DNA from 2 places in the Pseudomonas sp. Irchel s3a10 genome. Region 2 is predicted to be linked to the other one. Evidence: riboswitches for the same ligand, from Rfam matches in the RefSeq annotation. Region 2 holds a riboswitch; the other holds the start of a gene.
What was found. A riboswitch is a leader RNA that binds a small molecule or an ion and turns the genes downstream of it on or off. The one in region 2 is predicted to bind cobalamin.

Region 1: linked by a shared signal. The riboswitch ahead of cobO (cob(I)yrinic acid a,c-diamide adenosyltransferase) and the one ahead of CKW11_RS02720 (CbtB domain-containing protein) in region 2 are both predicted to bind cobalamin.

Annotation. Positions count from the first base shown of each region.
Region 1 covers NZ_FYDR01000008.1:184,941-201,080, reverse strand. Annotated here, with positions in the region: gene CKW11_RS22460 (MFS transporter) at 1-209, opposite strand, end outside; gene CKW11_RS22455 (MarR family winged helix-turn-helix transcriptional regulator) at 263-667, opposite strand; gene CKW11_RS22450 (adenosylcobinamide-GDP ribazoletransferase) at 841-1,572, opposite strand; gene cobC (alpha-ribazole phosphatase family protein) at 1,574-2,149, opposite strand; gene cobT (nicotinate-nucleotide--dimethylbenzimidazole phosphoribosyltransferase) at 2,146-3,201, opposite strand; gene cobU (bifunctional adenosylcobinamide kinase/adenosylcobinamide-phosphate guanylyltransferase) at 3,198-3,719, opposite strand; gene CKW11_RS22430 (cobyric acid synthase) at 3,931-5,382, opposite strand; gene cobD (threonine-phosphate decarboxylase CobD) at 5,379-6,371, opposite strand; gene cbiB (adenosylcobinamide-phosphate synthase CbiB) at 6,364-7,272, opposite strand; gene bluB (5,6-dimethylbenzimidazole synthase) at 7,269-7,919, opposite strand; gene CKW11_RS22410 (cobyrinate a,c-diamide synthase) at 7,916-9,298, opposite strand; gene cobO (cob(I)yrinic acid a,c-diamide adenosyltransferase) at 9,295-9,906, opposite strand; cobalamin riboswitch at 9,988-10,219, opposite strand; gene CKW11_RS22400 (hypothetical protein) at 10,384-10,968, shown strand; gene CKW11_RS22395 (sorbosone dehydrogenase family protein) at 11,035-12,348, shown strand; gene CKW11_RS22390 (C40 family peptidase) at 12,482-13,018, opposite strand; gene CKW11_RS22385 (C40 family peptidase) at 13,238-13,852, opposite strand; gene hda (DnaA regulatory inactivator Hda) at 14,078-14,782, opposite strand; gene CKW11_RS22375 (AI-2E family transporter) at 15,002-16,075, opposite strand; gene CKW11_RS22370 (DUF2066 domain-containing protein) at 16,110-16,140, opposite strand, start outside.
Region 2 covers NZ_FYDR01000001.1:602,994-619,133, forward strand. Annotated here, with positions in the region: cobalamin riboswitch at 1,016-1,238, shown strand; gene CKW11_RS02720 (CbtB domain-containing protein) at 1,360-1,557, shown strand; gene CKW11_RS02725 (CbtA family protein) at 1,569-2,267, shown strand; gene CKW11_RS02730 (cobalamin biosynthesis protein) at 2,264-2,677, shown strand; gene cobM (precorrin-4 C(11)-methyltransferase) at 2,759-3,505, shown strand; gene nfuA (Fe-S biogenesis protein NfuA) at 3,648-4,232, opposite strand; gene CKW11_RS02745 (acyltransferase) at 4,290-5,315, opposite strand; gene CKW11_RS02750 (fatty acid cis/trans isomerase) at 5,501-7,795, opposite strand; gene metH (methionine synthase) at 7,952-11,662, shown strand; gene CKW11_RS02760 (NEL-type E3 ubiquitin ligase domain-containing protein) at 11,712-16,140, opposite strand, start outside.

The sequences.
Region 1 (16,140 bases), on a different contig from region 2:
TCAGCCAACGCGCCAGTGAACGGCTGCGCCAGGCCCCAGATCAGGTTTTGCAAGGCGATGGCGAAGGCAAACACTTCGCGACCCCAGCCGAATTGCGCACTCATCGGCGACAAGAACAGGCCGAAGCCGTGCCGTACGCCCAATGACAACGCCAGAATCAGCGCACTTCCCAGCAACACCCAACCGCACGTACGCCACATCGATGTCATTGTTATTCTCCGTTCGCGGGTATATACCCGCTTAAAACCGGAAAAACCGGCCCTCAGGCCAGTTCATCCAACAGTCGCAGCAAGGTTTCACGCTTCTCGGCGCCCAGACGATCAATCAATCGCTGTTGCGCCGCTTCCCAGGCCGGCAGCGCCGCCGCAAGGCGCTGTGCACCGGTTTCGGTGAGCCGGACGATGCGGTTACGCATGTCCTCGCCCTCGGCCAGCGCCACCAGGCCCTCGCCTTCGAGCACCCGCAGGTTGCGCCCCAGGGTGCTGCGATCCAGACCCATGGCTTCGGCCAGTTCCGAGATGCTCGGTTGATCCAGACGCTGCAGATTGCACAGCAAAGAATACTGGGCAACGTTGATCCCGAAGCCGTCGAGAGCGCCGTCGTAATGCCTGCTGACGCCACGAGCGGCGCGACGCAGGTTGGTGCACAAACACTGAGAAGGAAGCATGATGCGTGTATATACCCGCGACTGTGTTAAATCAAGTTACATGTGTTTTTTCAGTAGTAGTTCCGATGCCGGACAGACCGCTATCGCGAGCAGGCTCACTCCTACAAATTGACCGCATTCCCCTGTAGGAGTGAGCCTGCTCGCGATGGAGCCAGAACAGGCAACACAATATCTCAGACCAACACCACCCCAACCAACACCGCCATCTCCAGCAATTCCAGCAACGCCCCCGCCGTATCGCCCGTAGTCCCGCCCAACCGCCGCATCATCACCCGCCGCAACCAGACAAACCCGACCAACGCGACAACCAGCGCAACAATCGCTTTCACCCCGGCAATCAGCAAGCAGGCCAGCGCACTCGCCCCAAGCACCCACCAACCAGCCCTGCGCGGCAGATGATCAGCCAACGCCTGCCCCAACCCACCCGCCCGCACATACGGCGTGGTCAGAAACAGCCCCAGCAGCGCCGCGCGGCCCAGCAGCGGCACGATGATCAACATCACTGCGTGCCCCTGCTCGATCAGCGCCAGCAACGCGCAGAACTTCAGCAGCAACACCAGCACCAGCGTCACCACGGCAATCGGCCCGCTGCGCGGATCCTTCATGATCGTCAGCGTGCGCTCGCGATCACCGAAACCACCGAGCCAGGCATCGGCGCTGTCGGCCAGTCCGTCGAGGTGCAGCGCGCCGCTGAGCAGCACCCACGCCGTCAGCAACAGCGCCGCATGCAGCAACAACGGCGCGCCAGCCAATGCCAGGTTGAATGCCCAGAGGATCCCCCCGAACAGCAACCCCACCAGCGGATAAAACAACAGCGAACGCCCCAGCTGTTGCGGCTCCGGCATCCCCGGCAGACGAATCGGCAAGCTGCTGAGAAATTGCAGGGCGATCCACAGTGGCAGCATGTCAGTAACCTTCCTTGAGCACGCCATTGGCTTCGACGCTCAGCGCAAACAGCGAAGCATGCGCGACTTCGACATTGAGCAACTGCTCACGCGGCAAACCACGGGCCTGCGCCAGCAACAGACGCATCACGCCGCCATGACTGATCAGCAACACGCGCTCGCCGGCGTAAGCCTGATGCAAACGCGCAACCGCACCGAGTACCCGATCGGCAAAATCGCTGACCGGCTCACCCTGCGGCGGCGTGAACGCATACGGATCGGCCCAGAACAACCCCAGCGCCTCGGCATCGGTTTCCATCAATGCCGCTGCGCTCTGGCCTTCCCAGGTACCGAAATGCAGTTCTTGCAGATCATTTTCCAGCTGCACCGGCAGATTCAGTTGCTCGCCCAGCTCTGCGGCGAACCGTGCGCAACGCTGCAGCGGCGAACTGATCAGCCGATCCCACGGCCCGCCCGCGACCACGGCGGCACGCATCTGCGCCCAACCTTTTTCGGTGAGCGCATCATCGAGACTGCCGCGCAAACCGCCGCCCAGTTCAGTCTCACCGTGGCGCAGCAGATCCAGACGCAACGTCATGCCGGACGATCCGCCACCGCGGCTTCGGCGAACGTCGCCATCTGCCCGTGAAGGTCACAGGCCAGACGCAACAGCGGCACGGCCAACGCCGCCCCGCTGCCCTCGCCCAGACGCAAACCGAGTTCCAGCAGCGGCTCGGCATTGAGGGCTTCCAGCACGTGATGATGGCCCGGCTCGGCACCACGATGACCGAACAAGAGCCACTCGCGGCAAGCCTGATTCAGCCGCACCGCGACCAACGCAGCGACCGTGCAGATAAAGCCGTCGACCAGCACCGCGACGCCTTCCTGCGCACAGGCCAGATACGCTCCTACCAATGCGGCAATTTCAAACCCGCCGAGGTTGAACAGAGTTTGCAGCGCATCGCCACGTTGCGCCGCGTGCAGCGCCAGTGCGCGCTCGATCACTTGCGCTTTATGGCTGACGCCTTCGGCATTCAACCCGGTGCCGGGACCGGTCAGGTGCACCACCGGGCAATCGAGCAAGGCACACGCCAGCGCACTGGCGGCAGTGGTGTTGCCGATGCCCATTTCGCCGCCGATGAACAACTGCGCGCCGGCCGCTTTGGCGCGCAGCACGCTGTCGCGACCGGCCTGCAAGGCGAGTTCGCCCTGTGCCTGGGTCATCGCCGCGCCCTTGGCGAAATTCGCCGTGCCCGGGCCGATGTTCAGATGGCGCACGCCCGGCAGATTCAACGACGGCGTCACGGTGCCCAGATCGACCACTTCCAGCTGCGCATCGAGCTGGCGCGCCAGCACGCTGATTGCCGCGCCGCCGCTGACGAAGTTGAGCAGCATCTGCCCGGTGACTTCCTGCGGGAACGCGGAAACGCCTTCCGCGACCACCCCGTGATCACCGGCGAAAATCGCGATCCAGACCTGCTTAAGGGTCGGCTTGATCTGCCCCTGCAACCCGGCCAATTGCACCGCCACGCTTTCGAGGCGACCGAGGGAGCCGGCCGGTTTGGTCAGTTGCTGTTGGCGCGCGGCCGCTTGTTCAACGATCTCGGCATTCACGGATTGGCACGGGTTCAACCACCACGCTTGAGTCATAACGCAGGTCCTTTCAGGGTCAGGGGCAGGCCGGCGACCGTCAGGACGACTCGCTGACAACGCTCGGCCAGAGCTTGATGCAGCCAACCGGCTTCATCGACGTAGCGGCGAGTCAATTCGCCCAGCGGCACAACACCCATTCCGGTCTCGTTGCTGACAAAAATGATTTCTCCCGGCAATGACGCCAGGCAGTCCAGCAGGGCGTCGCGCTCGGCGGCGAGACGCGCGGCGTCATCGAGCATCAGCAGGTTGGTCAGCCACAGGGTCAGGCAGTCGACCAGCAGGCAACGCTCGGCACTGGCGTTCTCGCGCAGGACGCGGGCCAGTTCCAGCGGCTCTTCGATCAGCGCCCATTCGGCCGGACGCCGGGCGCGGTGATGGGCGACCCGCTCGTTCATTTCGCCGTCCAGCGGTTGGCTGGTGGCGATGTAAGTGACCGCCAGATGGCTGTCGCTGGCGAGTTTTTCCGCGAGGCGACTTTTGCCGGAGCGGGCGCCGCCGAGGATCAGTTGGAGCATGGGGACATCCTGAAAATTATGTGTTGAGGCAAACGACCTCTTCGCGAGCAAGCCCGCTCCCACCCTGGAATGTATTCTCATGTTGGAGCATGGGAACATCCCGAATTATGTGCTGAGACAACCGGCCTCTTCGCGAGCAGGCTCGCCCCCACATGGGAATGCCTTCTCATGTGGGAGCGGGCTTGCTCGCGAAGAGGCCGTAACAGCCAGCCTAAATCCCGCAGAGCTGACGCAGCAGCCCGGTATCCAGATGCTGCTCCACCAGATCCGCCAGCCGCTCGATATCGCGCTCGCGCAAGCCGTGGTAATCCACTTCCTGCACATCGCTCAACCCGGCCCAGCGCAGCAACGCGGCACTGGCTTGCGGTGATTCGAACAAGCCATGCAGATAGGTGCCGAACACCTGCCCGTCCGGACTCTGTGCGCCGTCGCAACGACCGTCATCCAGATGCACCGCCGCATTCTCCAGCGCCGACCCTACCGTCACGCCGGCATGGATTTCATAGCCACTGACCTCGGCGTTTTCCAGCGCCAGACGTCCGCGTACATTGCGCAACTGCTTCTCGGCTTCCAGCGTGGTTTCGAACGCCAGTAAACCCAGACCTGCACTGGAACCCGGCGCGCCTTCCAGGCCCAGCGGATCGTGCACCTGCTCACCGAGCATTTGCAGCCCGCCGCAGATCCCCAGCAACTTGCCGCCATACCGCAAGTGCCGATTGATCGCCGTGTCCCAGCCATTGGCACGCAAATACGCGAGGTCGCTGCGCACGCTTTTCGAGCCGGGCAGGATGATCAGGTCGGCGGCAGGAATCGCCTGCCCCGGGCCGATGAATTGCAGATCGACCTGCGGATGCAGTCGCAGCGGATCGAAGTCCGTGTGGTTGCTGATGCGGGGTAGCACCGGCACCACCACTTTCAGCACTTGCTCGGCCTTGTCGGTCTGACGTTGATCGATGCCGTCCTCGGCCTCCAGATGCAGGTCCATCACGTATGGCAATACGCCGACCACCGGTTTGCCGGTGCGCTGTTCCAGCCAGTCGAGGCCCGGTTGCAGCAAGGCGATGTCACCGCGAAAACGGTTGATGATGAAGCCCTTGACCCGTGCCTGTTCGCTCGGCGACAGCAGCTCCAGCGTGCCGACCAGATGCGCGAAAACGCCGCCGCGATTGATGTCGGCAATCAGCAGCACCGGGCAATCCACCGCTTCGGCAAAGCCCATGTTGGCGATGTCACCGGCACGCAGATTGATCTCGGCCGGCGAGCCGGCGCCTTCGACCATCACCAACGGATACGCCGCGCTCAACCGCTCGTGCGAGGCGAGCACCGCTTGCATGGCGATGGCTTTGTAGTCGTGATAGGCCACCGCGTTCATGCTGGTGACCGCACGGCCATGGATGATCACCTGCGCGCCGGTGTCGCTGTTGGGCTTGAGCAGCACCGGGTTCATGTCGGTGTGCGGTTCGAGATGCGCCGCTTGCGCCTGCACGGCTTGCGCACGGCCGATCTCGCCGCCGTCGGCGGTCACCGCGCTGTTGAGCGCCATGTTCTGCGGTTTGAACGGCACCACCGCCACGCCCTGACGGGTTGCCCAGCGGCACAGCGCCGTCACCAGCGTGCTTTTACCGGCGTCGGACGTGGTGCCTTGAACCATCAAGGTTGTCATTGGTTTTCCTTGGCGAAAGCTTGCAGCGCTTGTTCGAGACGCGCTTCTTCAGCGGCGTTGGCCGGCAGACCAAAACGCAGGCTGCTGTTGTGGGTGAAGATGCGCAGGAGGATGCCGCGTCGGGCCATGAACTCGTGCAGCACAGGCGCGCGCTCGGTGATCAGCCACTGGAACAACGCGCAACCACCGTGGGGTTTGAAGCCGTAGCGCTCCAGCAGCAAAGCCAGACGTTCACTGGCTTCATCGCTGCGAATGCGTTGCCGGGTGTGCGCTTCGGTGTCTTGCAGACAGGCCTGGCCGAGCACCCGCGTCGGCCCGCTGACCGCCCAGGGTCCGACCTGCTCCGCGAGCAATCTGAGCAACTTGCGCTCGGCCAGCACAAAGCCCAGACGCACCCCCGCCAGACCGAAAAACTTGCCGAACGAACGCAACACGATCAGGCCAACTTGATGGGTATGCGACGCCAGACTCAGCTGCGGCGTGTTGTCCATGAATGCTTCATCGACCACCAGCCAGCCGCCGCGCTGGGCCAGCCGCGCGTGCCAGTCGAGCAGCCGCGCCGGGGTCAGGCTCAGGCCGGTGGGATTGTTCGGATTGACCACCACCAGCACGTCGAGGCTGTCGAGAAAGAATTCCACTTCCTGCTCCAGCACTTCGCGCACGATGTAACCGCTGCGGCGCCAGGCTTCGGCGTGCTCGGCATAACACGGCGACAACACACCGACCTTGCCGGCGCGGCGCAAACGCGGCAGCAACTGAATCGCCATCTGCGAACCGGCCACCGGCAGCACCTGCGCGGCGCCGTAGTAATCGCACGCAGCCTGCTCCAGCCCGTCATCGGTTTCCGGCAAGCGTGCCCAGGCGCGCAGCGGAATCTCCGGCACCGCAAACGGCCACGGCGCGAGGCCGCTGGAGAGGTCGAGCCAGTCAGCCTCGGCAATCCCGTAATCGAGTGCAGCCTTGCGCAGCCGGCCACCGTGCTCAAGCATAGAATTCAGCCCCCACGCAGAGAATCAGCAGCCATAACCATACCCCGCGCTGGACCAATTGCCAGCCGCGATCAATCGAATCGGCATCCGCCGGCGGACCTTCACCCAGTTGCGGACGCTCATGCAGTTCGCCGTGATAGATCGCCGGGCCGCCCAGTTCGACATTCAACGCACCGGCACCGGCCGCCATCACCGGACCGGCATTCGGGCTGTCCCATTGCGGCCCTTGGCTGCGCCAGCATTTCCAGGCAAGCCGGGTGTTGCCCAGCAGCGCATAGGTCAGCGCCACCAACCGGGCCGGAATGTAGTTGAGCACGTCGTCGATTTTTGCCGCGCACCAGCCGAAGCGCTCGAAGCGCTCATTGCGATAGCCCCACATCGCGTCGAGCGTATTGCTCAAACGATAGAGCACCACGCCCGGCGCTCCGGCCACGACAAACCAGAACAGCGCGGCGAACACCGCGTCGCTGCCGTTTTCCAGCACCGATTCGGTGGCGGCACGGGCGACCGCGGTGCTGTCCAGTTCGCTGGTCTGGCGACTGACCAGGTAGCCGACACGCTTGCGCGCTTCTTCCAGATCATCAGCGCGCAAGGCGGCGGCTACCGGCGCGACATGCTCACCGAGGCTGCGCATGCCGAGGGCGCAATACAGCGCAAGAATCTCGACGATCCAGCCCACGTAAGGCGCCCAGGAAAACGCGGTGGCGAGCAAGGTCAGCGGCAGCACCGCGATCACCCAGGCGGTGACCCCGTGACTGCGCCAGCCACGCCCGCCCGCATTGAAACGGCGCTCGATGCGCCCGGCAAAATTGCCGAACGCTACCAGCGGATGCCAGCGTTTCGGTTCACCCAGCAGCGCATCCAGCGCGACCGCGGCGACACTCAACAACGCCACACTCATTGACTCACTCCCCAATAATTTTCGTACAGCAACTCATTGAGCGGCCGCGCCTGCGCCCACCCTTCGAGTACCAGCATCGGCGCCGGATAGAATGCCTTGACCGGCCCCAGGCACAACACCGCCAGCGGCTTGGCCCCGGCCGGCAACTGCAGCAGATCGGCCAGTGCCTGCGGTTCGAACAGCGACACCCAGCCCATGCCCAATCCTTCGGCACGGGACGCCAGCCACAGATTCTGAATCGCGCAGGACAGCGAGGCCATGTCCATTTCCGGCAGCGTACGACGGCCGAAAATGTGTTTTTCGCGATCGTCCATCAGCGCCGCGACCAACACTTCGGCGCAATCATTGATGCCTTCGACCTTGAGCTTCATGAACTCGTCGCTACGCTCGCCGAGGGCTTCGGCGGTACGCACGCGTTCTTCTTCGACGAGGTTCCGGATCTGCCCGCGCAAGCCGCGATCGCTGATGCGGATGAAGCGCCATGGCTGCATCAGGCCGACGCTGGGCGCCTGATGCGCGGCTTCGAGCAGGCGGCGCAGCAGCTCCGGCTCGACCGTGCCGCCGGTGAAGTGGCGCATGTCGCGGCGTTCGGCGATGACTTTATAGACCGCTGTGCGCTCGACCTCAGTGAATGCGTTGTTGCTCATGGCCTCTTCGCGAGCAAGCCCGCTCCCACAGGGGTTAGGTGATCCAATGTGGGAGCGGGCTTGCTCGCGAAAGCGGCCTCAAGATCTGGCACAAACAGTGCCGCGATAGCCGCAGGATTCGACGGAAAGTAGAAATGCACGTACGACGCCGTCATCCGCCCTTCCCGATATACCGCCTCGGCTCCGCGCCCGCCATTCGGGCTCAGGCCCCGGGCGATCGGCGTCAGCTCAGTGGTGGTCAGGGAATGGTGATAGGTGTGGCCGCGCAACGAGCCTTCCGGCAGATCCACCGCTTGCAGTGCCAGTGCCGCCAGACGTTTTTGCATTACCGCCTCACCGCGCAGCAGCCCGACCAGTTCGGCGCGGGTGCCGTCGACATCGGTCAACGCGTCGAGCAGGTAGAGCATGCCGCCGCACTCGGCGAGCAACGGCTTGCCGGCGGCGTGGTGCGCACGGATCGCATCGAGCATCGCGGTGTTTTGCGATAACGCGACATGGTGCAATTCCGGATAACCACCGGGCAGATACAGACTGTCGGCCTCGGGCAATTGCGTATCGCGGATCGGCGAGAAGAAACTCAACTCGGCGCCCATCGCCCGTAGCAGGTCGAGACTGGCGCCGTAGGTGAAGGCAAAGGCCTCATCGCGAGCGACGGCGATGCGCACGCCGTCGAGCAGCGGTTCGGCAGGGATCACTTCAGGTGCGGCAAATTCCACGGCCGGTGGCAGCGCTACCTCGCAACTGCTGGCCAAGGCTTCGGCGGCGGCGTCGAGACGCAGGTCGAGATCATTCAGTTCGCTGGCCTGCACCAGACCGAGGTGCCGGCTCGGCAACTCGATCCCGGTCTCGCGGGACAGCGCGCCGTACCAGCGCAGACCTTCGGTGAGGCTGCCTTCGAGCAACTGTGCATGACGCAAGGTGCCGACACGGTTGGCCAGCACGCCGGCGAATGGCAGGTCCGGCTGATACTTCGCCAAACCCAGTGCCAGGGCGCCAAAGGTCTGGGCCATGGCGGTACCGTCGATCACGCCGAGCACCGGCACGCCGAAATGCCGCGCCAGATCAGCGCTCGATGGTGTGCCGTCGAACAGGCCCATCACGCCTTCGATCAGGATCAAATCGGCTTCGGCGGCGGCTTCCCACAACAGACGGCGACTTTCCTGCTCGCCGACCATCCACATGTCCAGTTGATACACCGGCGCACCGCTGGCGCGCTCGAGAATCATTGGGTCGAGGAAGTCCGGGCCGCACTTGAACACGCGCACCTTGCGCCCCTGGTTGCGATGCAAGCGAGCGAGCGCGGCGGTGACGGTGGTCTTGCCCTGACCGGAGGCCGGCGCGGCAATCAGTACCGCCGGGCAGTGACGTGGTTGATTCAAAGTTCGACGCCTTTCTGCGCTTTGATGCCGGCCTGGAAGGCGTGTTTGAGCATGCCCATTTCGGTGACGGTATCGCCCATCTCGATCATTTCCGGCTTGGCCGCGCGACCGGTGACGATCACGTGCTGCATCGGCGGACGCGCCTGCAAGTCGCTGAGCACCTGATCAAGATCGAGGTAGCCGTGCTTGAGGGCGATGTTCAGTTCGTCCAGCACCACCAGGCCGATCGACGGATCGCGCAGCAGTTCGCGGGACACTGCCCACGCGGCTTCGGCGGCGGCGATGTCACGCTGGCGATCTTGGGTTTCCCAAGTGAAACCCTCGCCCATCACGTGAAAACGCACTTGCTCGGGGAAGCGGCGGAAGAACAGTTCTTCGCCGGTGCTGTTGCGACCCTTGATGAACTGCACCACACCGCACTGCATGCCGTGGCCCATGGCGCGGGCGAGCATGCCGAACGCCGAGCTGCTTTTGCCTTTGCCATTGCCGGTCAGCACCAGCACCAGGCCGCACTCGTCAGGCGAATTGGCGATGCGTTCGTCGATCACGGCTTTTTTGCGCTGCATACGCGCCAGATGGCGTTCGTCGCGCTCGGGGGAATCGGTCATTGGGGGAGCTCTCCGTTGAGGCTGGATAACGGCGGGCAGGCACAAGAATAGACGGCAAAAAGCCTGGCATCGCCCACCGTGATGCCGCTGGATGGATCAGGCCGGTCTCCGGGCTCATGAGCGGCGAATCGCCTGGCTGCGCGCCTTCCCGCTTCTGTCGAGGCAGTGGCTCAAGGCGCAGCTTTTACTCATTTACCGTTGCGGGGGCAGCGCCGGGATCGTGATCGTTCTTCGCCTGAAGACAACCCTCACCGGCTTCCCTGTTTCACTCTGTCGACACAGGTCACAGAGCACCTGAAACAAGCCGCGAAGGTTAGAGGGTTGGGGGTGGAGCGTCAATTAAAGAGGGGGCCGGCGGGCGAATAACTGCCGTCGATCAATTAACTGACGCCAATCTTGTGCCACACTGAGACAAGTGATATCAAAGAGCCATGCTTTTGTTTGAAAAAGCACACTACAACAATAAGGATGATGACGATGCAAGGCATGATCATCAGCAACCCGCGCCTGGAATTCCTGCGCCCGATGCTTGAACGCTGGTTTGACTGTATCGACCGCTACAACGCCATTCGCGGCGACAACGACACCCCTTACTGGCATGACGAGAAAGCCAATCTCGGATTGCTCTCCGCTGCGGCATGGATGGCCGAACTGGTAACCCTTTGCGACACCCCCACCCGTAAACAGAATGAGGAAGGCGAACGCAATGCCCGCGCCGACCTGTTCATCGCCGGCGCCGAAGACCGCGCCTACCTCCAGGCCACCCAGCGCTGGCCACGGGTCAACAACCTCAATCTGACCCAGGCCCTGCTGGACATCACCAGCGATGCCAAACGCATCAGCTTCGCCAGCGATCTCAAACTCGGCTGCCTGTTCGTCGCCCCGCAAAAGGCCCAGCACAGCGCCAGCCCCGAAGAACTGCAGGACATGGTCGACGACCTGCAAAAGGAACACTGCTGCGCGGTGGCCTGGTATTTCCCCTACGCCTACCGCAAGTTGCGCAGCGAAGCGGGCAACTATCACCCGGGCGTCGCCGTGCTGTTCAAAGAGGCCCGCGGTTGAGCGGTTGAACCATCGGGTGCGCAAGCTCCTCTATGATTAGGCAAGCATTCATAGGGAAGATCAGTAATGCGCAGAACCCAACTCGCTCTCGTCATCGCCCTCGCCGGAGGGCTCGCCGCCTGCGGTGAATCCTCCAGCCTGCAAGTTTCTGACGGCACCGGTCCGTCACCGAAGCTGCCTGAACCAAACAAAACCCTGATCCCGACGGTGAACATCGCCCCGGCGGTCGGCTGGCCTGCGGGCGGCAAACCGACTGCTGCGGCCGGTACGCAAGTCGCGGCATTCGCCGAAGGCCTCGATCACCCGCGCTGGCTCTACGTGCTGCCCAACGGTGACGTGCTGGTGGCGGAAACCAACGCCCCGCCCAAACCGGATGACAGCAGCGGTATTCGCGGCTGGGTGATGAAGAAAGTCATGGGCAAGGCCGGCGCTGGTGTGCCGAGCCCGAATCGCATCACCCTGCTGCGCGATGCCGACCACGACGGCGTGGCCGAGACCCGCACGGTGTTTCTGCAGAATCTCAACTCGCCGTTTGGCATGACCCTGGTCGGCAACGATTTGTACGTCGCCGACACCGATCGCCTGCTGCGCTTTCCCTACGAGCAAGGCGCGACCGAGATCAAGACGCAGCCGATCAAAGTCACCGACCTGCCGGGCGGCACCCTGAACCATCACTGGACCAAGAACGTCATCGCCAGCAAGGACGGCAACAAGCTGTACGTCACCGTCGGCTCGAACAGCAACGTCGGCGAGAATGGTCTGGATAAAGAAGAAGGACGTGCGGCGATCTGGGAAGTGGATCGCGCCACCGGCAACCACCGGATCTTCGCCTCGGGCATTCGCAACCCCAACGGCCTGGCGTGGGAACCCACCACAGGCGCGCTGTGGACAGCAGTCAACGAACGTGACGAGATCGGCAGCGATCTGGTGCCGGACTACATCACCTCGGTCAAGGACGGTGGCTTCTATGGCTGGCCATTCAGCTACTACGGTCAGCACGTGGATGTGCGGGTGAAGCCGCAGAATCTGGATCTGGTGGCCAAGGCTATCGCCCCGGACTACGCCGTCGGCCCGCATACCGCCTCGCTGGGCCTGACCTTCGCTGAAGGCAACAGCCTGCCGGCGCAGTTCAAGGAGGGCGCGTTCATCGGCCAGCACGGCTCGTGGAACCGTAAACCGCACAGTGGCTATAAAGTGATTTTCGTACCATTCGCCGCCGGCAAGCCGAATGGAGCACCGGTGGATGTGCTCACCGGTTTCCTCGACAAGGACGAGAACGCGCTGGGTCGCCCGGTAGGCGTGGTGATCGACCAGCAAGGTGGTTTGCTGGTAGCAGATGATGTGGGGAACAAGGTTTGGCGAGTGTCGTCGGCCAAGTAACTTTTGCCTGACCTGAAACAACTGTAGGAGTGAGCCTGCTCGCGATGACGGTGCCACATTCAACATCAGTGTTGATTGATCAACCGCTATCGCGAGCAGGCTCACTCCTACATTGGATTGTGAGCTTTTTGAACTACGGGTTATGCGCCAGATGCTCCGGCTGCAACACCCGCTTGGCACTCAGATACGCCTTCTGCCAGTACGCCTTCGACAGGCTGTCCAGCTTCACCGTGCCGCCGGTTGCCGGCGCATGCACGAAGCGCCCTTCCCCAACGTAAATCCCCGCATGGCTGACCTGCGAGCCGCCATTGGTAGCGAAGAAGATCAGGTCGCCGGTCTGCAAACCCTCTTTGCCGACATTCGGCGCCTGCATCACGATCATCTCGCGCGTCGAACGCGGCAAGCTGATGCCGGCAGCATCACGGTAGACGAAACCGATCAGACCACTGCAATCGAACCCGGAGTCCGGTGTGTTGCCGCCCCAACGATAAGGCGTGCCGACCAGCCCCAGCGCGCGAAACAGCACGTCTTCAGCAGCCGGCGAAAAAGCCTGGGAAGGCCCGAACACCACCGGAGCGCGTACGACGGGCGCAGGCGGCGGAGTGCGGCTGGCGCAGGCGCTGAGCAGCGCTGCGAAGAAGATCAACGTGAGGCGGGCCGACATCGTCATAAGCAGAACATCCTGATCTGGCTGCGGCTTTCTCTGCCGAATGGACAGAAACAAAACCGCCTGCGCAGCACGCAGGCGGTTTGCCATCAATATAGATACAGGATTCTAGCGGCTACGCGGCAAACTTCAAGTAAGACTTTAACTTCACCTTGTAAAGTCTAGGTCTACTCCCTTGCCGGGCACCGTTTTTGTCGCCACGAACGTGGCGACAACGGGGAATTACTTGCGAGCAGTGACCACGGTCGGTGCCATCGCGAGGGCGCGCTTGGCTTCGATGAAGGTCTTGCTCCAGTAGCTGTCACCCAGGCTGTCGATGCGAACACCGCCGCTGCGACGACTGCTGGAATGGATGAACTGGTTGTCACCCAGGTAGATCCCGGCGTGGCTTACACGACCGCGACGACCATTGGTGGCGAAGAACAGCAGATCGCCCGGCTCAAGGTTGCCGCGCGAGACCAGAGGCGCATCAACGTTGATCATTTCGCGGGTGGAGCGCGGCAGATTCATGCCGGCTTCTTCGCGGAACAGATAACCGATGAAACCGCTGCAGTCGAAACCGGCTTCAGAGGTACCGCCGAAACGGTAACGGGTACCGATCAGGGACATGCCGCGTTCGAGGATGCTGTCGGCCAGAACCGGGAGCTCGTACGGCTTCTTGTTGAAGTCCGAGAGTTCTTTTTCGGTGTCCAGCTCTTCCTGGTAAATAACGGAAGACTGGGCAGTGGCAGAATTTTTAACCTGTTGAGGCTGCTCTTGAACTGGAGAATGAGCAGCGCAACCGAACAACAGGGTGACGAGTGCGAGAGGCACGAGGGGTGCGAAGCGCTTTAGCATGGGCACGACCGTGGCTGAAGTTGTAAAGAAGCCGAGACTATGCCCGCTATCGGCCTCATTTGCAAATTCAATCGATCCTTTTGTGACTTCCCGGTTTCTCGTTTACATCTAAGCGCTTAAGCCCATTTGAGTCGATACGCGGTCCGCGCGCAGTGCGGAAAAGCGGATTTTCTGACGCCTGAAATATGTCGAAACGCGGTCAAAGCCGCGAATTTCAAGGGCTGGCTACCAGCCGAGGGTTTCTTTCAGGAACGGGATCGTCAGCTTGCGTTGCGCCTGCAGCGAGGCCTGATCCAGCTGTTCGAGCAAGTCGAACAATGCACTCATGCTGCGGGTGCCGCGAGTCAGAATAAAGTGTCCGACTTCATCGGTCAGGTGCAGGCCGCGACGCGACGCGCGCAATTGCAGAGCACGCAATTTGTCTTCATCGGAGAGCGGACGCATCTGGAAAATCAGCGCCAGGGTCAGGCGCGATTTGAGGTCAGCCAGTTTCACCGGCAGTTCGCGTGGCGAAGTTGAAGCAGCAATCAGCAAGCGTCGTCCGCTGTCACGCAGGCGGTTGAACAGATGAAACATCGCCTCTTCCCAGTCCGGCTTGCCGGCAATCACCTGCAAGTCATCCAGGCAGACCAGTTCGTACTGTTCAAGGTTGTCGAGGATCTCGATGCCGCGATCCATCAACTCTGCCAGCGGCAGATACACCGCCGGTTCACCCATCTGTTCGAAACGCAGACACGCGGCCTGCAACAGATGCGTACGCCCTACCCCATGCTTGCCCCACAGGTAGATCAGGCTTTCGGTCCAGCCGGCGTCGGCTTCGCATAGGCGCTCGACATAGCCGAGTGCAGCGGCATTGGCGCCTGGGTAGTAGTTGATGAAGGTGGCGTCGTCACGCAGACGCACACCTAGGGGCAGCTGAATCGGTTTCATGCTGACTGAACAGTTCTCAAGGAACCGTTAGTGGCCTCTGTGTAAAGTTTGCGAAGTTTATACCCGTGAAGCTGAGCGCACAATGCGACAGACCCCAAGCAAAATCAAAGGTTTGCGTTAACACGCTGGTTTTATGACAGTTTCTCTGACGCGGATCGAACCACCCCGCCGCAAAACACGGGCCAACCCGGCACAATGCCGGGCCGCCCTGCGATCGGTTTACAACTCAGGCTCATCTGCCCCGCTGTAGATATCCGAGTCCTTGTAAAGATCGTGCACATGACGCACCAGCACCATGATCACCGCCGCCACCGGCAGTGCCAGCAGGACACCGGTAAAACCGAACAGCTCGCCCCCGGCCAGGATCGCGAAAATTACCGCTACCGGATGCAGGCCGATCCGGTCGCCGACCAGCAGCGGCGTCAACACCATGCCTTCCAGCGCCTGCCCGACCATGAACACCGCGACAATCCCGATCATCGGATACAGATCGCCACCGAACTGGAACAACCCGGCAATCAGTGCCGCGCCAATCCCGATCACGAACCCCATGTACGGCACGATGGCCGCCAGACCTGCGATCAGGCCGATCAACAGCCCCAGCTCCAGACCAACAATCATCAGGCCCGCGGCGTAGATCACGCCCAGCGCCAGCATCACCAGCAACTGCCCGCGCACGAACGCGCCAAGCACCTCGTGGCACTCACCGGCGAGCGAGACGATGGTTTCTTCACGATCACGCGGCAGCAAGCTGCGGATCTTGGCCATCATCACGTCCCAGTCGCGCAGCAGGTAAAAACTCACCACCGGGATCAGCACCAGGTTCGCCAGCCAGCCGATCAGTGCCAGACTCGATGCCGTCGCCTGACTCAGCACCACACCGACGATGTCAGTGGTCTGCCCCATGTGTTCGCTGATCGCCGCCTTGACTTTGTCGAACTTCCAGAAACCGTCAGACAAACCCAATTTCGACTGCGCCCACGGCACCGCCGTGTGTTGCAACCAGTCGAGCATTTGCGGGGCCAGCTCGTACAAGCGCAGCAACTGCTTGGCGAGCATCGGCACCAGCACCAGCATCAGTGCCGTGACGATCAGGGTGAACAAGGCAAACACTGCGATCACGCCCCAAGTGCGCGACAGGCCCAGCCGTTCCAGGCGATCCACCAGCGGATCGAACAGATACGCCAGCAGCAGCGCCACCAGAAACGGCGTGAGGATCGGGTGCAGCAACCACACAAACGCGCAAAGCAGGACTACCCCACCGAGCCAGAACCAACGCCGCGTATCGGCCATGTACCACTCCTACTGCTTCTATATAAGGAAAGACTTACCAGCGAAACCGCAATGACGGTGCAGCC
Region 2 (16,140 bases):
TGCTGCGGGGGTTGCCGCTGGCGGTTTCGCTCTTACAGCGAGTCACCTTTTCCAAACGCCGGGTTTGAGGTTTGGGGTTTGGGGGCATATCCGTTCCTTCGGGTGTTGCCTCTGGCGGTTTCGCTCTTACAGCGAGTCACCTTTTCCAAACGCCGAAAAGGTAACCCAAAAGGCTTTGCCCCGGCGTACGGCACTTCGCTTAGGCTCAGTGTTCCCTCGCTACGGTGTCCATCCGGGGGCATCGCCTCCGGTTTGCTTCGCTGCACCTCCTCTCGATGTATGCGGCTTCGCCGCATGGCGCTGCGCGCCTTCCCCCTTATGGACACCTACGCTCGGCCTGCCGAAGGGGCAAAAGATCAAAAGCCACATCAAGAGCCAAAGCCAAAGCAGGTCAAAAGATCGCAGCCTTCGGCAGCTCCTACATGGGATTGGGTGTGTTCAGTTGGAGTTTGGTTGGCTGGCAGGCCGCCTTCGCGAGCAAGCTCGCTCCCACAGTTGGAATGAGTGTGTTCCGTTGGAAATTGGTCGGCTGTCAGGCCGCCTTCGCGAGCAAGCCCGCTCCCACAGTTGGAATGGGTGTGTTCAGTTGGAAATTGGTCGGCTGTCGGGCCGCCATCGCCAGCAGGCTGAAAGCGTGCACCCCATGCGGCGAAGCCGCCCCACTCAACACGATGAGCGTTAGCTCGAGTACCGCTTTTGATCTCAGGGCCCGTCGGCAGGCTGAGTGGAGGGATTTATCCGGGGGTGGGAGCGCAGCGACCGTTTGGCGCAGCCAAACACAGCGAGAGGAGGTGCAGCGAAGCAAACCGTAGGCGCTGCCCCCCGGATGAATCCCGCAGCGAAGGAACCCGAGCCTAGGCGAGGGCCGAACGTCAGGGCATAGACCTTTTGGTTACTTTTGGGGCGTTTGCCAAAAGTGACCCGCCGTAAGGGCGGAACCCTAAGTGGCCGTTACCGCAGCAACGGATATACCCCCATACCCATCCAATTGACTCAAATCCCCAACCCATGCTCTCCTACACAACTTGTTACGGGTGCCCTTCACAGGGTGAAACGGGAAACCGGTGAATCATGTGCTTTACTCAAAGCCATGTCAGTCCGGTGCTGCCCCCGCAACGGTAAGCGAGCGAAGCGTCAAATCCACTGTGCCATTACGGCATGGGAAGGTGACGCTTGCAGGTCGGCCAGACGCCAACCCCTCGTGAGCCCGGAGACCGGCCCGCAACACACAGTGCGCATTTTGCGTCACTGAACATAACAAACCCGCGGTGGGCGGGCGCTGTTCGAACCTCTGCGTGCCCGACCCGCAGGGGTTTTCATGCGCTCTGTTGACCCGCTGACACTCCAAAGGGAAGCGCCATGTCGATCATCAGCAGCACCGGCAGCAACACCGACAAAATCTCCAGCACCAGCACATTGAGCCAACGCCTGACCGCCGCGATTTTCGCGTCGATCCTGGGTGCCGGCCTCGTTTACTTCGCCGGTTTCTCGCACATCGAAGCGGTGCACAACGCCGCTCACGATACCCGCCACAGCGCCGCGTTCCCGTGCCACTGAGACCTGCCGACATGATCAAGCGTATCGCGCAAACCGCAGGTTTCACCGGCCTGCTGGCCGCCCTGCTGCTGACATTGCTGCAAAGCTTCTGGGTCTCGCCGCTGATTCTGCAGGCCGAAACCTTCGAGAAATCCGAACCTGTGGCCGTTCACGAACACGCCGCCGGCACCGCCGCTCACACCCATGACGCCGAAGCCTGGGAGCCGGAAGATGGCTGGCAACGTGTGGTCTCGACCACCGGCGGCAATCTGGTGGTGGCAGTCGGTTTCGCCCTGATGCTCGCCGGCCTGTACACCTTGCGTGCACCGTCCAAAACCTCGCAAGGCCTGCTCTGGGGCCTGGCCGGCTACGCGACCTTCGTCCTTGCGCCGACCCTGGGCCTGCCGCCTGAACTGCCGGGCACCGCTGCAGCCGATCTGGCTTCGCGGCAAACCTGGTGGATCGGCACCGCTGCCTCCACTGCTGTTGGCCTGGCGTTGATTGTGTTCAGCCGCCACTGGCTGATGAAGTTGCTGGGCGTGGCGATCCTCGCCGTGCCGCACGTGATCGGCGCTCCGCAACCGGAAGTGCATTCGATGCTCGCTCCGGAAGCGCTGGAAACCCAGTTCAAAATCGCTTCGCAGTTGACCAACGTGGCGTTCTGGCTGGCCCTGGGCCTGATCAGCGCCTGGTTGTTCCGCCGCAAAAGCGATGGTCAGTACCACGCATGACCGATGACCGCGCAGCGCCGACCTTTGTGGTCGGCCTGGGCTGCCAGCGCGGCTGCCCGGTCAGCACGCTGCGCGCGTTACTCGATCAGGCGTTGCAGGCGCATCGCATCGAGCTGGAAGCGGTCAAGGCCCTGGCCAGCATCGATCTCAAACGCGATGAACCCGGTTTGCAGGAACTGGCCAGCCAGTTGGCGCTGCCGCTGTTGTATTTCAGCAGCGAAGAATTGGCCAGTTACCAGCAGCGACTCAGCCACCATTCTCAAATTGCCTATGAGCGCACCGGTTGCTACGGCGTGGCGGAAAGTGCCGCGCTGGCCCTTGCCGAGCAGTTGATTCAGGCACCGGCAAAACTGCTGATTTCCCGGCAGAAATACGCTCAGGCGACACTGGCATTGGCCGGCGCTGCGTAAAATCCCGATAATCCCCCTGTTTGATCATGAGCAATCTTCATCTGAAGCGTTGCCCTGCCCCGTTTTTCACAGGATTTCTTCATGACCGTCTACTTCATCGGCGCCGGCCCCGGCGACCCGGAACTGATCACCGTCAAAGGCCAGCGGTTGATCCGCAGCTGCCCGGTGATCATCTACGCAGGCTCGCTGGTGCCGGCCGCGGTGCTGGAGGGGCATCAGGCCGAAACCGTGGTCAACAGCGCCGAACTGCATCTGGAGCAGATCATTGAATTGATCACAACCGCCCATGCCAATGACCAGGACGTGGCGCGGGTGCATTCGGGTGATCCGAGCCTGTATGGCGCGATTGGCGAGCAGATTCGTTATTTGCGTGAGTTGCAGATTCCGTTCGAAATCATCCCCGGCGTCACCGCCACCGCAGCGTGTGCGGCGTTGCTTGGCGCGGAACTGACATTGCCGGACGTGTCGCAAAGCGTGATTCTGACCCGTTATGCGGACAAGACCGCGATGCCGGCGGGTGAGGAACTGAGCAGTCTGGCGCAGCATGGCGCGACCATGGCGATTCATCTGGGGGTCAATCATTTGCAGAAGATCATCGCTGAACTGCTGCCGCATTACGGCGCGGATTGCCCGATTGCGGTGATTCACCGGGCGACATGGCCGGATCAGGACTGGGTAGTGGGGACGCTGGAGGATATTGCCGAGAAGGTTGCGGCCAAAGGGTTTCGGCGTACAGCGTTGATTCTGGTGGGTCGGGTGTTGGGCAGTGAGGTGTTTAGCGAGTCGTCGCTGTATCGCGCGGGGCATGCGCACCTCTACAGACCCTGAAAGCCAAAAGATCGCAGCCTTCGGCAGCTCCTACATTGGAATGTGTATCCCTGTAGGAGCTGCCGAAGGCTGCGATCTTTTGCTTCACCCATAAAAAAACGGCGCTCACGGGGCGCCGTTTTTCATGTCCGCAGCGAACGCCTTAGTAGTAGGCATTTTCTTTCTGCGTGTGGTCGGTCACGTCGCGCACACCTTTGAGCTCTGGAATGCGCTCAAGCAAGGTGCGCTCGATGCCTTCCTTCAAGGTCACGTCGGCCTGGCCGCAGCCCTGACAACCACCACCGAACTGCAACACGGCGATGCCGTCCTCGACCACATCGATCAGGCTGACCTGACCGCCGTGGCTGGCCAGCCCCGGGTTGATTTCGGTTTGCAGGTAGTAGTTGATGCGCTCGTTGACCGGGCTGTCGGCATTGACCATCGGCACTTTGGCGTTTGGCGCCTTGATGGTCAGCTGGCCGCCCATGCGGTCGGTGGCGTAATCGACGACGGCGTCGTCAAGGAACGCTTCGCTGAACGAATCGATATAGGCGGTGAAGCTTTTCAGCCCCAGCGCGGTATCTTCAGGTTTTTCTTCGCCCGGCTTGCAATAGGCAATGCAGGTTTCGGCGTACTGGGTGCCAGGCTGGGTGATGAAGACGCGGATGCCGATGCCCGGGGTGTTCTGCTTGGAGAGCAGATCGGCCAGGTAATCGTGGGCGGCGTCGGTAATGGTAATAGCGGTCATGGAAACTCCTCGCAGGCTTGGGCGCAGTTTACGCCAATCATTGCGCCGGACAAAGTCCTAGTATTTTTGTCGGGAAAGATTCTCGACAGGTGCGCGCATCGGTTCGCCATCGATCCGCGCTTTAAGCCACTGATAGCTGCGCTTTTCCACCCATTCGTAGCTCAACCATGACCCCACGCCAATGGCCAGCGCACAGACGATGAACATCAGATACGGATTGATCCCGTAGTGCCGCGCGATAAAACCGCCAACCGACAGTACCAGCACGTGCATCAGATACACCGAATAGGAACAGTCACCCAGCCATTTCATCACCCAGTTACGCTCGACGTAGCGCTCCAGCGCCATGCAGGCCATCACCAGCACCGCACTCGGCACACCCCAGTTCAACAGCCTTGGCGCCGGTGCCAGGTGATAGATCGCCAACAACGCGGCGCCCATCGCCAACAGCGGCAGCCACAGGCCGGCGCCAATCCAGCCCCGGCGGTAGAGCACGCCGATGCCGATCCCCAGCAAGAACTCGTAGACGATATCGGAACGGTAAAACTCGTTGAGCCAGCCGAACGCCTGACATGCTGAAAACAGCAACGCGGCGACCACCAGCAAGCGCACCTGCCAGCGGAACACCAGCGCACACGCAAACAACACATAGAAGAGCATTTCGTAATTGAGCGTCCAGCCGACATTCAGCGTCGGATAGATCCCATAGCCGCCGGGGTTTTGTGCAGGGATGAATAACAGCGACGCGAGGAAATGCGCCCAATCCACCGTCTGATCCGGCAACAGCGGCTGGGCGAAGACCACCAACAACGCCATCAACAGCGTGTACAGCCAGTACGCGGGGACAATCCGCGACAGCCGATACAGCAGGAATTGCCCCGGCCGCAGAATCTTGTCCTCGGTGGACAGGAAAATCACCAGACCGCTGATGACAAAGAAAATATCGACGCCGACCGCGCCTTTGTCGATGAAGAACTGCCCGACCGGGCCGCGGGCCTTGAAGTCGAAGAAAATCTGCATGAAGTGGTGGCAGACCACCGTCCACGCGGCAAGCGCCCGCAGGGCCTGCACTGAAATCAACATTGGAGGGGCTCCCGTACACAACTCTCAAAACCACCACCGACCCCTTGTAGGAGTGAGCCTGCTCGCGATGACGGCATGTCAGGCGACAACCATTCTGAATGGACTGACGCCTTCGCGAGCAAGCCCGCTCCCACAGGGGATTTGTGAGTTACCTGAAGCTGTGACAGTCGGCCTGTATTAAACGATCAAAGATTCTCGTAGCGGTTGATGTCCAGCACGCCCTCTTCCACCGGGTCAGTTTCGTGGAGGTATTGGCTCAGGTCGTGGAAATAGAACCAGAATTGCGGATGACTGCGACGGATCCCCCAGCGTTCGACGATTTTCTCGAAACGATCGGCATCCTTGGCATTCTCCATGGCATCGACAAATTCCGATACTTGCTCGGCCGGAATGTTGAAGATGAAGTTCGGATAGCTGCTGAGCACGCCCGGGTAAATGGTCAAGGTGTCCAGCCCTGGCTGATAGCGCAGCGACTCGCCCAACAGGAACGCTACGTTGCTGTGCGCGCGATTGCGCAGCAGGCTGTACACCTCGCGTTTGCCGCTGCGGGTTTCGATGCGCAGCATGGTCGCTTCCGGTAATTGGTCGATGACCTTCAAACCGGCGGCCGGGCGCGAAGTCAGACGGCTCAACGCCTGCTCGGCATTTTGCAGGGCCGGGTCGATATTCGGCCGCGAGCAATAGGCGCCGTCACAGCGGTTGATCGGATCCGGCCGCGCATTGAGGTCGCCATAACGCCCCAGCAACTGCATGGCGAAGTCGAATTTCGGGTCTTTCTCATCGAGTTTCAGTGCGGTCGGCTTGTCGTCGTCGATGGCTTCGTAATCGAGCCACATCTTGAACTGGCCGCTGCTCTGATACCAATCGTTGAGGTAGCCCTCGCGGGAATCGGCCGGCATCAGGCGCAGGAAGTTCTGCTCGGCACCGTTGCGGATCAGGTCGAAATACAGGCGGGTCTGCGCCTGATGGGAGACGTTGCCGAATACATCGAAGTTGACCGCCAACTGGTAATAGGTGCGCTCCAGCAGCGGATAGTCGAACAGCCACATGGTCTGTGGCACTTCGCCGATCAGGCCTTTGGTCACCGACGCACTGTCGAAGTGGCGGAAAATGCTCAGCAGCGCGTTGTCGTTACCGGCCCACAAGGTTGACCAGCTCGGGGCCGGCAGTTCGGCGTAGCTGTCACGGCGCAGGGCTTCGTATTCGTTGCGCTTGTTGCGGTAGTTGTGCCACAGACTGAGGACACTGCCGACGTCATCGTTCTGCCCCGGCATTGCCAACAACGGCGTGGCCTGGCCGCGATAGTTGGGATCGGTGATGTACAGATCGTGTTCCGGAGCCTGGAACAGCGCCCAGAAGTTATCGCGGATCACATCCGTCGCAATCTGCCCACGGCACACCGGCCCGCGAATAAAGGTGCGGACGAAGTATTCGGCGTTGTCGAGCATGAACTGATAACGCGCCTGCGCCGGAATCGCCTCGAACGTGGCGAACGGGTTGGCCCGGCTCTGCGGGCCGTAACCCGGCAATGCATTGACCTGCCAGTTGCCGCTGTAGAACAGGCTCTTGACCCGCGCCATCTTCGCCGCGCTCAGCGGATAGGTGATGTGGGTCTTGTGCACGATCACCCCTTGCACCGGCCACAAGCGGTAATACACCTGAGTACCCGGATCGTCATTCGGGCGACGGGTGGCGATCAGGTCGATCGGCTGGCCGGTTGGCGTGCGCGAACGCACCCACTGGAAGTAGTGCCCCGGTTCGCCGTCCTTGAAATAGAGGTGCGCAAGGTACCAGTGTTCGAACAGCCAGCGCCCGACCAGACTCTGCCGCGCGCCCGGCGCATTGAGCAGGTTTTCCCACTGGACGATTTGCAGCGCTTCTTTGGCGCTCGGCGCCAGCCCCTGCTCGTCGATCGGCGCACCGGACGCCAGCCAGCGCTGCAGGGTCTGGTATTGCTGATCGGTCAGCCCGGTCACCGCCAGCGGCATGCCTTCTTTCGGGTGGGCGCCGGCATAGCCGTCAAACTCGGCGGGCATCGCGCACATGTTTTCCCGTTGCAGGCCGAGGACCATGTCTTCCGGCAACTTGGCGTTGGGGGTCAGCGGAGTTTTGTGCCCCAGTTCGAGCATCCGCGCCATCAGCGCCGCCTGGCTGCCCTGGGCATCGAGTACCGAATAAAAGCCTTTCTGCTGCCAGGCACGTTTGCCGAAGGCGTCGTAGAACAGCCGCGTGGTCGGCGCCGCCTGGGTGCGTTCGCCGTCGTAGACCGGCATCTTGCTCGCGCCCCGCCCTGCGCCTTCACCGCTGCCCAGATTGAGCTGGCACGCCGAGTCATAGCAGGCGTGGCAGGCCACACACTTCTCGGTGAAGATTGGCTGGATATCACGCGTATATGAAATAGAAGGTGAGATCGCGGGTTCCTGCGCAATGGCGCCCCAGCTTAAAAACAGCAAGAAAATGCTGATGACGCGGTACGACATGCCCATGATCCCGATCGTGAAAAAAACGCCCGCGATTCTACAGTATGACGCTCGTACAAACATGAACGATATTCATGCAAAAGCAGCACGTGCTCCAAAAGCGCACAGGTTTGTTATGATCCCGCCCCTTCGTCATGGTCTTTTCGAGTAGTCCCAATGTCCGATCGCAGCGTCCGCCTTCAAGCTCTCAAGCAAGCCCTCAAAGAGCGCATCCTGATTCTCGACGGCGGCATGGGCACGATGATCCAGAGCTACAAGCTCGAAGAGCAGGATTATCGCGGCAAACGCTTCGCTGACTGGCCGAGTGACGTCAAGGGCAACAACGACCTGCTGGTGATCACTCGTCCCGACGTGATCGGTGGCATCGAAAAGGCTTATCTGGATGCCGGCGCCGACATTCTGGAAACCAACACCTTCAACGCCACACGCATTTCCATGGCCGATTACGGCATGGAAGAGCTGGCGTACGAATTAAACGTAGAAGGCGCGCGACTGGCGCGCAAGGTGGCCGACGCCAAGACCGCCGAGAACCCGGACAAGCCGCGTTTCGTCGCCGGCGTGCTCGGCCCGACCAGCCGCACCTGCTCGCTGTCGCCTGACGTGAACAACCCCGGCTACCGCAACGTCACTTTCGATGAACTGGTGGAGAACTACACCGAGGCCACCAAAGGCCTGATCGAAGGCGGCGTCGATCTGATCCTGATCGAAACCATCTTCGACACGCTCAACGCCAAAGCCGCGATCTTCGCCGTGCAAGGGGTGTTCGAAGAGCTGCACATCGAACTGCCGATCATGATTTCCGGGACCATCACCGATGCGTCCGGCCGCACCCTGTCGGGCCAGACCACCGAAGCATTCTGGAACTCGGTGGCCCACGCCAAGCCAATCTCGGTCGGCCTCAACTGCGCGCTCGGCGCCAGTGAGCTGCGTCCATACCTGGAAGAGCTGTCGAACAAGGCCAGCACTCACGTTTCCGCGCACCCGAACGCCGGTTTGCCGAACGAGTTCGGCGAGTACGACGAACTGCCGGCGCAAACCGCCAAGGTCATCGAAGAATTCGCCCAGAGCGGTTTCCTCAATATCGTCGGCGGTTGCTGCGGCACCACCCCGGGCCACATCGAAGCCATCGCCAAAGCCGTCGCCGGTTACGCACCGCGGCAGATTCCGGATATTCCCAAGGCCTGCCGCCTGTCCGGTCTGGAGCCGTTCACCATTGATCGCAGCTCTCTGTTCGTCAACGTCGGCGAGCGCACCAACATCACCGGTTCCGCCAAGTTCGCCCGTCTGATCCGTGAAGACAACTACACCGAAGCCCTGGAAGTCGCCCTGCAGCAGGTCGAGGCCGGCGCGCAGGTGATCGACATCAACATGGACGAAGGCATGCTCGATTCGAAGAAGGCCATGGTGACCTTCCTCAATCTGATCGCCGGTGAACCGGACATCTCCCGCGTGCCGATCATGATCGACTCCTCGAAATGGGAAGTGATCGAAGCCGGCCTGAAGTGCATTCAGGGCAAGGGCATCGTCAACTCGATCAGCATGAAAGAAGGCGTTGAGCAGTTCATCCATCACGCCAAGCTGTGCAAACGCTACGGCGCGGCGGTGGTGGTGATGGCGTTCGACGAAGCCGGCCAGGCCGACACCGAAGCGCGCAAGAAAGAAATCTGCAAACGCTCCTACGACATTCTGGTCAACGAAGTCGGCTTCCCGCCGGAAGACATCATCTTCGACCCGAACATCTTCGCCGTGGCCACCGGTATCGAAGAACACAACAACTACGCTGTGGACTTCATCAACGCCTGTGCCTACATCCGCGACGAGCTGCCGTATGCGCTGAGTTCCGGCGGCGTGTCCAACGTGTCGTTCTCGTTCCGGGGCAACAACCCGGTGCGTGAAGCGATTCACTCGGTGTTCCTGCTGTATGCGATCCGAGCCGGCCTGACTATGGGCATCGTCAACGCCGGTCAGCTGGAAATCTACGACCAGATCCCGCAGGAGCTGCGCGACGCCGTCGAAGACGTGATCCTCAACCGCACACCGGAAGGCACCGACGCCCTCCTCGCCATCGCCGACAAGTACAAGGGCGACGGCAGCGTCAAGGAAGCCGAGACCGAAGAGTGGCGCAGCTGGGACGTCAACAAGCGTCTGGAGCATGCGCTGGTCAAGGGCATCACCACCCACATCGTCGAAGACACCGAAGAGTCGCGCCAGTCGTTCGCCCGGCCGATCGAAGTCATCGAAGGCCCGCTGATGTCCGGCATGAACATCGTCGGCGACCTGTTCGGCGCCGGCAAAATGTTCCTGCCGCAGGTGGTGAAATCCGCCCGCGTAATGAAGCAGGCCGTGGCGCATTTGATCCCGTTCATCGAACTGGAAAAAGGCGACAAGCCGGAAGCCAAGGGCAAGATCCTGATGGCCACGGTAAAAGGTGACGTACACGACATCGGCAAGAACATCGTCGGCGTGGTGCTGGGTTGCAACGGCTATGACATCGTCGACCTCGGCGTGATGGTTCCGGCGGAGAAAATCCTCCAGGTCGCCAAGGAAGAAAAGTGCGACATCATCGGCCTGTCTGGCCTGATCACCCCGTCGCTGGACGAGATGGTCCACGTTGCCCGCGAAATGCAGCGTCAGGATTTCCATCTGCCGCTGATGATCGGTGGCGCGACCACGTCCAAGGCGCACACCGCCGTGAAAATCGAGCCGAAGTACAGCAACGATGCCGTGGTCTACGTCACCGACGCCTCGCGCGCGGTGGGCGTGGCGACGCAGTTGCTGTCCAAGGAACTCAAGGCCGGTTTCGTCGAGAAAACCCGTCTGGAATACGTCGATGTACGTGAGCGCACCGCCAACCGCAGCGCCCGAACCGAACGCCTGAGCTACGCGGCGGCGATCGCCAAGAAGCCGCAGTTCGACTGGGCCAGCTACACGCCGGTCAAACCGACCTTCACCGGCACCCGCGTGCTGGACAACATCGACCTCAACGTACTGGCCCAGTACATCGACTGGACGCCGTTCTTCATCTCCTGGGACCTGGCCGGCAAATTCCCGCGCATCCTCGAAGACGAAGTGGTCGGTGAAGCCGCCACCGCGCTGTACAAGGACGCGCGCGAGATGCTCACCAAGCTGATCGACGAGAAACTGATCAGCGCCCGTGCAGTGTTCGGTTTCTGGCCGGCCAATCAGGTGCATGACGACGACATCGAACTGTACGGCGATGACGGCAAGCCCATGGCGCGCCTGCATCACCTGCGTCAGCAGATCATCAAGACCGACGGCAAGCCGAATTTCTCGCTGGCCGACTTCGTTGCACCGAAAGACAGCGAAGTGACCGACTACGTCGGTGGTTTCATCACCACCGCCGGCATCGGCGCCGAAGAAGTCGCCAAGGCCTATCAGGACGCTGGCGACGATTACAACTCGATCATGGTCAAGGCACTGGCCGACCGTCTGGCCGAGGCCTGCGCGGAATGGTTGCACCAGCAAGTGCGCAAAGAGCACTGGGGTTACGCCAAGGATGAGGCGCTGGACAACGACGCGCTGATCAAAGAGCAGTACTCCGGTATCCGTCCGGCACCGGGTTATCCGGCCTGCCCGGATCACACCGAGAAGGCCACGCTGTTCACCCTGCTCGATCCTGAAGCCAGCGAAATGCGCGCGGGCCGCAGCGGCGTATTCCTCACTGAACACTACGCGATGTTCCCGGCAGCGGCGGTCAGCGGCTGGTACTTCGCCCATCCGCAGGCGCAATACTTTGCCGTGGGCAAGGTCGACAAGGATCAGGTGCAGAGCTACACCTCGCGCAAAGGTCAGGAGCTGAGCGTGACCGAGCGCTGGCTGGCGCCGAACCTCGGTTACGACGAATGACCGCAACGGTCAGCCCCCGGGCCTGCCGGGGACTGACCATTCACCGGGTTTACGCGCCTGACAATTGCCCGGAGGTTCCGGGCAATTGTGCGTTGCCGGCAGACAAACCGATCCGTTCAATCTCCTGACGCGACAATTCGATGAGCCTGGCATTTCGCGCAGCCGCCTGATCGAACAGCCTGCTCAGATACAGCGGATCGTCAGCACTCAGACCTTCGTCCTCGCCCTCCTCCAGCAACTGCGTTTCATCCATTTGCCTGAACGCTTCAGGCTGTTGCTCCTTGAGATAATCCAGCCAGAAATCGCGCTGAATCAGGTCCTCCAGAAATCTCTCGGAGCGTTCCGCGCTGACCACCTCGGCCCGCGCATTGACCAACTGCTGCGGGGTGACACCGGAGACAAATTTCATGTTTTTCGGCTGCCCGGGCAACTCCAGTCCATCGTCCCAACCCCCGGTCAGACCGATCCGGTAACCGAGGCGTACTTCGGCCTCGTCGAAGCCGCTGCGAGCAGCCGCCGCTTTTGCCAGCTCATCGACCTTGTCCAGCCGAAACAGCTGCCGCGACAGCGACAACAAGGCCTCGCCGCGGACTCCCGGGCGGCCCGCCGGCAAATCGAGCAAGGCGTTGTAAGTGAAGACCTTGCCCTCCAGACCACTGAACGTAAGGATGCGCCCGTCCACGCAAGTCCCGTGTGTGGCCGAGCCGGCGAAAATCACCTCGCGCAGCTCACTGTTGGCGGCCGCCGCTTCCATGACCATCCACACCCGTCGGGTCAGATCGGCGTTGGCCACGCGGAACTCCTGGGTGTCCTGCAACCGGTCAAGCAAATGGAAGAATGCCGCGCTATCCGGTTCGGCAGCGAGTTGATCCCAGAGTTTGTCGCGTACGGACGCCTGCTCCGCCGGCAAATTCACCAGCCACGGCGCCTTCTGTTGCGCATGGGCCTGTTCGCCTGGGAGGGTTTCGTCGGACTCGATGCTGTCGGTGGTTTCACTGAGCCCGCCGGCAACGTCGTCAGCCATTTCCTCCAGATCGGAACTGGAAAAACCGAGCACTCGCAGGCGATTACCCGCAGCCTGATAGGTTCTGAGCCTTTCAAGCGACTCCTCCGACAGGTTGTAGTTGTCAGTCAGGTCGGTACCGTCCATCAGCTCATCGTGCTGACCGTCCAGCGCCTGTTCGGGAATGGCGGTGATGTCGTTGCGACTGAGGTTGAGTGTCCGCAGGTGCTGCGCATCCAGCGTCCCGGCCGGCCATTCGGCCAGGTTGTTGTTGCGCAGATCCAGACTTTGCAAATGCTCGAAGTAGCTGGCGTCGAACGCCTCGAGATGGTTGTAGCTCAGGTCCAGCGTTTGCAAATGCTGCAGACCGGACAGCGCGTCATACAGCGGCTCGGTGTCAGTGAAGTTGTTGCTGGCAAGCTCGAGTCGCTCGAGCTGCGGCATTTGCCGGACGCCATCAGGCAGCGCGGTGAGTTCATTGCCACTGAGGGTCAGATCGCGCAGGTGAGTGAAGGATTTGAGAAAGCCGTTGCTGCCTTCGGCCGTCACTCGTGTGCCTGTCAGGTTCAAACTGCTGACATGCCCGAAGTCCTCGGGCAGCGGCGGAAGATCACCCAATTGCAGGCCGTTGAGATCCAGAACCGCATCGCCCCCGACAGTCGATAACCTTGCGCGCCAGCACGTCAGAATGCGCCACGCCGCCAGGCTGCGCGATTGCGAGGAGATGACCCAGTCAACGCCACGGGTTTCCCGGGTATACAGCCAGCCATTGAGTCGGCGAACGAGGGTTTCAAAGGTCTGGCTCCAGCCCGCGATCCGCTCGCCGATCTGCACATCGGTCGCACCCTCGGTACGCAGCGCCTCGATCACCTGCATGGCTTGTTCATCGGTAAGGGCCGGCTGCACTCGCTGCAGGTTCTGGCGCATCCGTGTCAGCCCGGTACTGACAGGTGCCTGCGTCAGCGGCAGCAACTGGCGGGCCACTGACAAACCGTTCTCCGCCGGCGGAAAAGTCGCCGGCACCGGCTGCCGGGCAAACGCATCCAGCGCGCCGGCAGGCAGGCCGAGGGTGTGCTCGAGCCGCAGTTGCCCCAGACGCAATTCAGCCGACGCCGCTGCGGTCAGCGGCGCACCGGTCAGGTTGATATTGAGCAGTGCAGTGCTCTCGAGTACGGCAGGCGGCAACGTGCTGATACGGGTATCGCGCAGATCCAGCCACCACAGTTGCGGCAGACCTTCGGCCCCTGTCGGCCACTGTTGCAGGTGCGTTGCCTGCAGGTCGAGGGCCTTTAAACGTTGCAGGCTGTCGACGTTCAGTTCGTTCAGCGGATTGTTCCGCAGATTCAGCTGTTCGAGCGCAGGCAGTTCACTCAATCCGCTCTCCAGGCCTGAAGCGTCGGTCAACTGATTGTCGGCCAGATCCAGGTGCACCAGGCGCGAAAGGCTCTGCGACTCGATCGGCCATTCGTGCAAGGCATTGTCACTCAGATCAAGGGTTCGCACTTCGCTGAACGCACTGAGGAAACCGCGCATCTGCGCGGCCGCAACGCGCTGGCCGTTGAGCAGCAGCGTGCGTACATGCGCAAATGCGTCAGCGGGTAACGCCGGCAGGTCGCTGAGCATCAGCCCCGACAAGTCCAGAGTCGAAGCGCTGATGGTCGCGCCATAGCGCTTGAACATGCCCTTGCGCCAACTGGTTTTCAGGACATGGGCCAGGTTTGATCGCGCGACAAGTTCGCGCAGCGATTCTGCCGATACCACCACGCGCTGCTGCCACTGATTGAGTTGGCTATCCAGCGCGGCATATTGATCGCTCAAGGCATTGATGGCGGTGAAACGCTGCTGCTCATCCGGCCATTGCTCGAAGAAACGATTGAACACCCCCTCGGGCGATTGATTCACGCCCTCGCCCAGGCGCCGCAACTCGCCGCGGCAATAATCCCTGACCATCGTCTCTCGATCGATCAGGTGTTCCGGATGGGTCTTGACGTATTCGTACACGCCGGTGAAGTTTTCCCGGGAGAATCTTGACCAGTCCAGCGACAGTCCCGACCAGAGTTTTTCATGGCCCTGCAGCAGTGCTGCCGGCACGGTGCTGATCCCCGTGTCTCTGAGGTTCAGACGTTCCAGGGCCGGTAACTCCAGCACCCCCGCAGGCCAGTCGAACAATGAGTAGGCGACGATTTCCAGTGTGCGCAGATTACGCATGCCGCTGACATCGAAGGCCAGCGGCTGATAGCTCGAGGTGCTGACGCTCAATGCTTCAAGACGGGTCAGTTGAGCCAGGCGTGCCGGCATGTCAGCGGCAAAGGGCATTGCACTGTAGAGCGTCAGATCAGTGAATTCCGGCATGTTCTGCAACGCCACCGGCACGTTGGTAAATGTTTCAGCGGTGGCATTGATGCGCAGCGCCTTGAGTCTGGGGAAACTGCCCAACAGTTCATCGACGTTGGCATCGGTGATGCACCGCCCCCTGACTCGCAGATCGCGCACATGCGAGAAGTCCGCCGTCAGCACCGGCAACGGGTCATCGCAGATCAGATCGAGGCGTGCCGCACTCACGTGACTATCGGCCAGCGGCGAATTGCGCCAGCTCTGCTTGAGGCTGCGCACCACGCTGGATCGGCCGCCGATCATCGACTCCAGCGTCGACTCAGGGACCGGCACACCTTCCCATTGCGCCAGCGACGATTCGAGTTCCTGCCATTCACGCAGGCGCCTTTGCAACAGCTCGTAGATCTGCGCGTCAGTCCGGCCGGTTGCCAGTTGTCTGAGGATGAACCCGCCCGCTTGCTGATCGGTAAGCGCCGGGTACACGTCCTGCACGCGCGTCACCAGCAACGGGTTGACGCCTTCGCCGCGACCGCTGGCGTAATAACCGAGCCCGTGCTGGCGTACCCGCACCGGCGCCTTGAAGAGTTTCTTGTGGCCATGGCGTCTGCTCGCCAGTCGAGCCAGTTCGGCACGGTGTCGGGCCACATACCGGATCAGTGCCCGACGCAGTCCGGCGCTACGCGCAACCTGGGTAAAACCCAGGGCCTGTCGCGACTGGTCGGGCAAGGCATGGAGGATTGAGGCAAAAAAGTTGTCGCCGTGACGCGGAACACTGTTGAGCTCTTCGCCGCGCTCGTTGTACGCCTGATAGACCGGCCCGCGCTTGACCAGATACTTGGTTTGGCCGGCACTTTCGCTGCCGACACTGTCAATCAACGGCCCGTCGAGGCTACCTTCGCGCACCTCAAGACGCACTTCGTCCGACCAGCCCGGCAGTCGTTCCAGGGCGCGCAAGGCCAGCCATTGGCTTTCGCTGCCACCCGAATTCTCCATGTGCAGGCCGGCGACCGCGTGGTTGAAGCGGCGTTGCCGGGCAAATTCACGGGAGATCTCCAGCAGCCGCAACGGCACCCGCTTACCGCTTTGCAGGCGCGCCAGCTCCTCGGCGTTCGCCTCCAGCAGCACGCGGATTGCCGCCGAG